One region of the Streptococcus sp. SGI.013 genome, then DNA from elsewhere that is predicted to be linked to it. Evidence: predicted binding sites of a transcription regulator. Region 1 holds the regulator's gene; the other holds the start of a gene.
The links. Region 1 encodes HrcA, which represses chaperone genes, less so after heat shock. Its sites were predicted from a motif close to TTAGCACTCNNNNNNNNNGAGTGCTAA; they were not measured.
Positions count from the first base shown of each region.

Region 2: groES (co-chaperone GroES) is a predicted target of HrcA. The motif match lies at 2,084-2,110, and genes of this name have one in related genera.

Region 1 covers NZ_JBNPOS010000035.1:9,241-13,669, reverse strand. The annotation lists gene ACQRDX_RS08015 (histidine phosphatase family protein) at 1-408, shown strand, start outside; gene ACQRDX_RS08010 (M15 family metallopeptidase) at 401-1,153, shown strand; gene ACQRDX_RS08005 (glycoside hydrolase family 73 protein) at 1,150-1,737, shown strand; gene hrcA (heat-inducible transcriptional repressor HrcA) at 1,979-3,013, shown strand; gene grpE (nucleotide exchange factor GrpE) at 3,046-3,576, shown strand; gene dnaK (molecular chaperone DnaK) at 3,783-4,429, shown strand, end outside.
Region 2 covers NZ_JBNPOS010000003.1:17,646-22,074, reverse strand. The annotation lists gene groL (chaperonin GroEL) at 143-1,765, opposite strand; gene groES (co-chaperone GroES) at 1,781-2,065, opposite strand; gene ACQRDX_RS01200 (DUF202 domain-containing protein) at 2,217-2,507, opposite strand; gene ACQRDX_RS01195 (PTS system mannose/fructose/sorbose family transporter subunit IID) at 2,522-3,358, opposite strand; gene ACQRDX_RS01190 (PTS mannose/fructose/sorbose/N-acetylgalactosamine transporter subunit IIC) at 3,360-4,208, opposite strand.

The DNA of each region.
Region 1 (4,429 bases):
TATGATGGGGAGCTTTTTCAAGGTGTACTCCCAAGAACCAAAGCTTTCCAAGATGGGCGTGATTTAGAAGATATTTCTTATGAAGAAATTGCGAATAGTATAGTAGAGGTAGATACTGCTAATTGGGCAGAGCCTTGGGAGATTTTACGTCACCGTATTTACTCAGGATTTGAAGATATGGCAAAATCTATCCAAGCATCTGGTGGTGGCAATGCTATTGTTGTCAGCCATGGTATGACCATTGGTACTTTTTTATGGTTGATTGACCATCATCAGAAAAAACAAATGATTGAAAATGGTAGTGTCACAGTGGTAACCTATGAAGATGGTCAATTTACCATAGAGGCTGTTGCCGATTTATCTTATAGACTAAAAGGGAGAGAGATGTTAGAAAAGAAACATGACTAAAAAAATAATCAGGTTGGTATTAGGATTGGGGATTGTGATTACGTTTTTAACCTCAATTTTCTACTTTATAAAAGGGGAGCAACCAACGACTGCTAAAACAAGTCAATCAACAACTGCAAAAAGTAGCACGGTGCAGACAACTCAGTCCAAGTCAGCTACAACAAGTACCTTACCAGATGTTTCCTCTAGCGATTGGGAGCTGATTTTAGTAAATAGAGATCATATCACTGCAGAGTTGAATCCTGAGTTAGCGACTGTCGGAAATATTCAAGTGGATGCTAGAATTGCGGATGCTGTAGAGCAATTTTTAGTAGCAGCTCAAGCACTAGATTCGGCTGAACATTTGATTTCTGGTTATCGTAGTGTAGCTTATCAAGAGCAAGTTTATGAAGGTTATGTGCAACAGGAAATGGCAACAGGCCTTAGTCGTGAAGAGGCAGAAAAAAAGGTTCAAACCTACTCACAGCCTGCAGGGGCGAGTGAGCATCAGACGGGTCTTGCAATTGATATGAGCACTGTAGATAGTCTTAATCAAAGTGACCCTGCTTTAGTAGAGAAAGTGAAAGCTTTAGCGCCACAATATGGCTTTGTTTTGCGTTTTTCTGATACAACACAAGATGAGACAGGAATTGGTTATGAGGATTGGCATTATCGTTATGTTGGAAAAGAGTCAGCAGCTTATATGACAGAGCATCATCTTTCTCTGGAAGCTTATTTAGATTTGTTAAAGGAGAATGGTAAATGAGAAAAAAGGTTAGCTTACGTTTTTTAGGTATTGTAATAACAAGCCTTGTTTTCTTTTTCCTCTTGCCTTTGGCATTAAACCATGAGAGACCCTTAGCGCAAAAAAGTATGGGAACCAGATACACAGAGAAACAGTTTATAGAAATGGTCTTACCTTATGCTAAAGAACTATCTGACAGTTATGGTGTGAGAACCTCTATTATATTAGGGCAAGCTTGCTTAGATTCGGGTTATGGGAACTATCTTTTAGCCGTAAAATATCACAATCTTTATGGTATAAAAGCTTCTTTTGGGGAACCTCACATTGAGTTAAGTACCAAGGTTTATGTTAACAGCAAGTGGACTCAGGCGACAGAAGACTTTGTGGTTTATAAATCTTATGAGGAAGCCATGACTTCTTATATGGAACTGTTGCGTGGTGGAACTTATTGGAGTGCAGATTTATATAAGAATGTTGTCACAGCTAATAGTTATCAAAATGCAGCACAAGTTTTACAAGATGGAGGATACTCAACCGATCCCGATTATGCTAGTAAGTTAGTTAAGCTTATTAAAAAACATAGCTTGGACAAATATGATCAGTAAAAAACAGCTTTAGCTGTTTTTTATATTGAGTAGGTTTCATTGTTTATAGAGCGGCATATAGCTGATAAGATTCTATTTTCAAGAAAATCTCGGTCTCTAGACGGATTTTTAGCACTCTTTATAAAAGAGTGCTAATTTTTTGAGTTTTTCGCTTGACTTTATTTGGCTAAGGAGTATAATAGAAACATAAAGTTAGCAGTCGCGGTGGTAGAGTGCTAACGAGAGATAGGAGGCGAGTCAAGTGATCACTCAACGTCAAAGTGATATTTTAAATCTGATAGTTGATATCTTCACGCAAACTCGTGAGCCTGTTGGTTCAAAAGCACTTCAGGCCTCTATCAACTCCAGTAGTGCAACGATCAGAAATGACATGGCAGCTTTAGAGAAGATTGGTCTTTTGGAAAAAGCACATACTTCAAGTGGTCGCTTGCCTAGTCAGGAAGGTTTTCGTTATTTTGTTGAACACTCCTTGACTTTGGATCAAATCGATGAACAAGATGTTTATCAAGTTGTAAAAGATTTTGATCATGAGTTTTTCAAATTGGAGGATATTTTATCACAGGCAGCTCAGACTTTATCGCAACTAACAGGTTATACGGCGGTTGTATTGGATGTGGAGCCTAGTCGTCAAGTCTTAACTTCTTTTGAGGTAGTGAAACTCAGCCATCACGATGCTCTGGCAGTTTTGACGCTAGATGATACCACCCCTGTAACGGTTCAATTTGCGATTCCTAAAAGTTTCTTAGATAGTGACTTGAATACTTTGAAGACGGTAGTCATTGAACGATTTGTGGGTGAGCGTGTCTTAGATATTCATTATCGTCTAAGGACAGAGATTCCTCAAGTGATGCAACGTTATTTTAAGCGGACAGATCATGTCTTGGATTTATTTGATTATATTTTTTCTGCTATGTTTAGAGAAAATCTTATATTGGCAGGAAAAGGAAATGTTCTCACCTTTGCAGGTTTAGAGACTTATCAGTTTTTGGACAATGATCAAGCCTTAGCACTTGAAATTCGTTCTAGCTTAGACCAAAATCATAAACAAGCTGTTCAGATAGCTGAAAGTAAGGAAGAAAGTTTGTCAGACTTGACAGTGATTCATCAGCATTTTCTTATTCCTTATAGGGGACTTGGGATTATTACCTTGATTGGTCCAGTTGAGTTGGATTATCGTAGAATTATGAGTTTGATGAATATTATTGCTCAGGTATTAACGGCTAAGTTGGGAGACTTTTTCCGCTATCTTAATAGCAATCACTACGAGGTCAATTAAATAGTAAAATTAGAAAATAAAGAGGTAATAGCGTGTCAGAAGAAATTAAAAACGAAGAAGTTGTTGAAGAAGCAGTTGAGGCGGCAGCAGAAGAAGTCGCTGAAGAAACAGCTGAAACAACAGAAAAATCAGAACTAGAGCTTGCTAACGAACGTGCAGATGAATTTGAGAACAAGTACTTGCGTGCTCATGCAGAGATGCAAAATATCCAACGTCGTGCTAACGAGGAGCGTCAAAGCTTACAACGCTATCGTTCACAAGACTTGGCGAAAAAAGTGTTACCAAGCTTAGATAACCTAGAGCGTGCACTTCAAGTTGAAGGCTTATCAGATGATGTCAAAAAAGGGATTGAGATGGTACAAGAAAGTCTGATTCAAGCTCTCAAAGAAGAAGGGGTTGAAGAAGTTGTTGTTGACACTTTTGACCATAATCTTCATATGGCTGTTCAAACTTTACCAGCAGATGATGATCACCCAGCAGATACTATCGCAGAAGTCTTCCAAAAAGGTTACAAACTTCACGATCGTCTCTTAAGACCAGCTATGGTTGTGGTCTATAACTAAACGAAAATTTGACCGAAATGTCATGCACAGTAGTTTGCAACCAATCGCTTCGTCGAGAGGCTCTTAGCTCTTGGGCAAATCTTGTGTCGGTAACTTTAAGGTCGCTAAAGCGACAAGAGTTACTCGAAAACTATGAAAAAACCTCGTCTGCAATGACGGTAAACTATGAATGAATAAAAAGAAAACTAAAATAAGAGGTAAAACACATGAGTAAAATTATCGGTATTGACTTAGGGACAACAAACTCAGCAGTTGCAGTTCTTGAAGGAACAGAAAGCAAAATCATTGCAAACCCAGAAGGAAACCGCACAACTCCGTCTGTTGTGTCTTTCAAAAATGGTGAAATCATCGTTGGTGACGCGGCAAAACGCCAAGCAGTAACCAACCCAGATACCATTATCTCTATCAAATCAAAAATGGGAACGTCTGAAAAAGTTTCAGCAAACGGTAAAGAATATACACCACAAGAAATCTCAGCCATGATTCTTCAATATCTTAAAGGCTATGCAGAAGATTACCTTGGTGAAAAAGTCACTAAAGCGGTTATCACCGTTCCAGCTTACTTCAATGATGCCCAACGTCAAGCAACTAAAGATGCTGGTAAAATTGCTGGTCTTGAAGTAGAACGTATCGTCAACGAGCCAACTGCAGCAGCCCTTGCTTATGGTTTGGACAAGACAGACAAAGACGAGAAAATCTTGGTATTCGACCTTGGTGGTGGTACTTTCGACGTTTCCATTCTTGAACTTGGTGATGGTGTCTTTGATGTACTTGCAACAGCAGGTGACAACAAACTTGGTGGTGACGACTTTGACCAAAAAATTATCGACCACATGGTGGATGAGTTCAAAAA
Region 2 (4,429 bases), on a different contig from region 1:
CGGATTTTTACGGGATTAGTATCTTGGTGTAATTGAACTTTTGCGACAAAGATTGACAAAAATGATAACTTTCCTTGAGTGCTAAGCACTCGGTATCAAGTCCCTATTTTGTTGGGCTTTGTTTAACGCAAAAGTATCTTGGTTACATCATGCCACCCATCATGTTTGGATCCATAGCTGGGGCTGGTGCGGCTGGTTCTGGTTTGTTAGCAACTACGGCTTCGGTTGTTAAGATAAGGCTAGCAACAGAGGCTGCATTTTGAAGAGCGGAGCGTGTCACTTTGACAGGATCGATAATACCTGCTTCAATCATATTCACCCACTCACCGTCTGCAGCGTTAAAGCCTGTGCCAGCTGGGCTGTTTTTCAACTTATCAATAACAACGGAACCTTCATATCCTGCATTGTAAGCAATTTGACGAACAGGCTCCTCAAGAGCACGTTTAACAATGTTACGACCTGTCGCTTCATCTCCGTCTAACTCAAGGCTTGCCACTTTATCAATGACATTGACAAGGGCAGTTCCTCCACCAGCGACAATTCCCTCTTCAACAGCAGCACGAGTAGCGTTTAAAGCATCTTCAATACGGAGTTTCATTTCTTTCAACTCTGTCTCTGTGGCAGCACCAACTTTGATAACCGCTACGCCTCCTGCTAACTTAGCTAAACGTTCTTGCAATTTTTCGCGGTCAAATTCTGATGTTGTTGTCTCAATTTGTGATTTGATGATACCAACACGGTTAGCAATCGCTGTTGCTTCACCTGCTCCTTCAACAATGACTGTCGAGTCCTTATCAACCGTTACACGCGCAGCTTGTCCAAGAACCTGCATGGTCGCATCTTTAAGATCCAGACCCAAATCTTCTGTAATCACTGTCCCGCCTGTTAGGATGGCAATATCCTCAAGCATAGCTTTTCGACGATCACCAAAACCAGGAGCTTTCACTGCCACAACGTTAAACGTACCACGAATTTTGTTTAAAACAAGAGTTGGAAGAGCTTCTCCATCTACATCATCTGCAATAATCAAAAGCGGACGGTTTGTTTTTAGAATTTCTTCTAAAAGAGGAAGAATGTCTTGAATATTAGAGATTTTCTTATCTGTAATTAAAATAAATGGATTTTCAAGGTCAGCTACCATTTTTTCGTTGTCTGTCACCATATATTGTGATAGATAACCTCGATCAAACTGCATCCCCTCTACCACTTCAAGCTCTGTCTCCATACCACGAGACTCTTCGATAGTGATCACACCCTCTTTACCAACACGGTCCATCGCTTCTGATATGTAATCTCCAACCTTTTGACTACGAGAAGAAACTGCTCCAACTTGAGCAATGGCTTCCTTAGTTTCAACCTGTTGTGCTTGCGCTTTTAGCTCATCAACGGCAACGGCAACGGCTGCTTCGATCCCACGGCGGATACCAATTGGATTAGCACCAGCTGTGACGTTTTTCAAACCTTCACGCACAATAGCTTGTGTCAAAATCGTTGCTGTTGTCGTCCCATCTCCTGCGATATCATTGGTTTTTGAAGCTACTTCAGAAACTAATTTAGCTCCCATATTTTCAAAATGATCTTCCAGTTCGATTTCTTTAGCGATAGTCACACCATCATTTGTGATAAGAGGTGAACCAAAAGCTTTTTCAAGAACGACATTACGTCCCTTAGGACCTAAGGTTACTTTGACCGTATCTGCTAAAATATCAACTCCACGTACCATACTTTCGCGGGCATCTGCTGAAAATTTAATCTCTTTTGCCATTATATTTCTCTCCTCTTACTCTACAATTGCTAATACATCTGCTTCTCGGATAATGCTTAGTTTTTCACCGTCTTCTTTGACTTCAATACCAGCTAGGCTATCCACTAAAACAGTTTGACCGACAGCAACACTGGGGGCAATCAACTCCCCTGTCAAAGTACGAATCCCTTCACCTACGGCTAGTACTTGAGCTTTTTTAGTCTTTTCTTGACTAGCACCCGCAAGGACAAAGCCACCGACAGTTTCTTCTTTTTCTTCTACAAATTTGACCACTAAACGGTCTCCTAAAGGTTTTAACATCTGTATCCTCCATTCGTTTTAGCACTCATTGTTAAAGAGTGCTAACCTTTACCTTTCTTATTGTATCACTTGGTCAAAAATAGTCAAGAAAAAAACATTACAAAAATAGGATAGGAAATTAGCTAAATCTTTAGCCTTTCCTACCCTATCTTTAGTGTAGCTGTTGTCGCTGTTGCTCAAAATCTGCTACCAATTTTTGAAGGTTTAATCTTCCCTTATAGATGCCGTATCCAAAGACTAGCATAGCTAGCCCTGACAGGATTGCCAAAATCCATCCAAAGATTGACAAGATAATATAGTTAGAATGAAAGGAGTATGCAAGGACAATACCTAAACTGGTTAGACTAAAGAGAAGGGTTAACCATCTCCCTAGATTATCTAACATATGTTGTTGGTATTTGATTTCTTGTTCATAACCTTGGATTAATTCTTGTTGACGCATCATTTCACCTTTTCTTAGTAAGACAAACCTGGGTTAAAGAAGCCTGTAATAACCCCAACAAAAGCAATGAGAACTAGAAGCAACATCACTTTAATTGGTGATAGATTTTTCTTAGCCATTAACCACCAGCAAAGGAAGATAAAGAGAGCTGTTAAGAGACCTGGGTAAACCCCATCAAGTTGATCTTGAAGAACAAGGAAGGCTTCTCCTTTAGCATTTTTCAATTGGAAAGCTGTTTTTACAGGTACCCATGTTGCAGCAACGGCACCAATAACCATACCTCCAACGATAGAAACAGATTTGCGGATAGCTTGCCCTTGAGCACCAACAAGAAACTCAACTGCTTTATCTCCTAATTCGTAACCTTTAAAGTAAGCAAACTTCATCCCAAAGTAAGCTAAAAGGTTCCAAACAATAATATAGAAAATCGCACCTACTGGAGAACCACCATTAGATAAACCTAGTGCAATTCCTAAGATAATAGGAATCAAGGTCCCAACGATAAGAGAGTCACCGATACCTGCAACAGGCCCCATCAAGCCAGCACGAAGACCGTTAATGGTTTCATCATTGACACCATCTGCTCCATTGGCACGCGCTTCTTCAAGACCTGCAGTAATCCCCACGACCAGTGAACCTAGTTGTGGCTCAGTATTAAAGAAGGCAGTATAGGTTTTAATGGCTTCTGCTTGATCTTCTTTTTTATCATAAAGCTCTTCCACAATTGGAAGCATAGAAGTCAAGTAACCAAAGGTTTGCATATGCTCTTGTGAAAAACAAGTCAGATGTCCATAATACCAGTGGTGGAATGATTTTGTTAAAGTTTTTTGAGAAATTTTCTTTTGAGCCATCTTAGATATCCTCCTCGTCATCATCTTCAAAATCAACACCTGCTGGCGCAGCTGCTTTCATATTACGCACACTTGCAATTTCATAGAAAATCACTGCAAAAATAAGTGAAATGACCGCACTTGACACCAAGTTGAGTCCAAGGGATGCTGCAAGGGTAAAACCTACAAAGAATGGGATAAAGTCAACTGCTTTTTCAACAATTTGTTTTAGCAAAATGGCAATCCCTACACATGGTAGTAGTGAACCAACAGTAAAGAGTGTTTTCATTGGGATACCATCCATCGGAAGAGCTTCTTTAAGAGCTGTTACCGCATCTGCCCCCAATTTACACATGATTAAGGTTGGAATAAATGAGAACAACACATGAGAAATCCAAGGATAAACCCAGTCAACTTTATAGAGTTTCTTAAAGTTACCCTCTTCAACAGCCTTCCAACCAATATGTTGCCACAAAAGGTTCATTGTAGCTGTCCCATAAAAGAGAACAGTCCCCACTGTACCAACCAAGGTTCCCATAGATTTAGCCAAGTTAGCAGCATCAGCAGAGTCTGCTGAAAGCCCTTGTGAATGAATAGCCACCATGGCTAGAGGAATACCGATATAAGATACCGCACGGACATCAGCTGAAACAGTCCCCCCTGGTGTTACCAAGGCGATGTAAACCAACTGCATGGCAACCCCACAAATGATCCCTGTCTTAAGATCTCCTAAGACCAAACCACAAATTAAACCACCTACCAAAGGACGACCCAAGGTATAGTTCCCAATACTTGAGCCTCCCATACCAGGCATAGAAGACAAACTCGCAAACAACCCTAAAATTGCCGCCTGTAACCAAGAAATAGTCATAACAAACCTCCCTTTATACCAAGATACTTTTGCGTTAAACGAAGCTAAACAAAAATAGGAACTTGACACCGAGTGCCCAGCACTCAAGGAAAGTTAGCATTTTTGTCAAGCTTCGTAGTAAAAGTTCAATTACAAGATACTAAGCCCCTTTTAAAATCCGTAAGAAAATAGGGATCTGACGCAGTGTCAGCAGACACAAGGAAAGAGCATCATTTTCACAA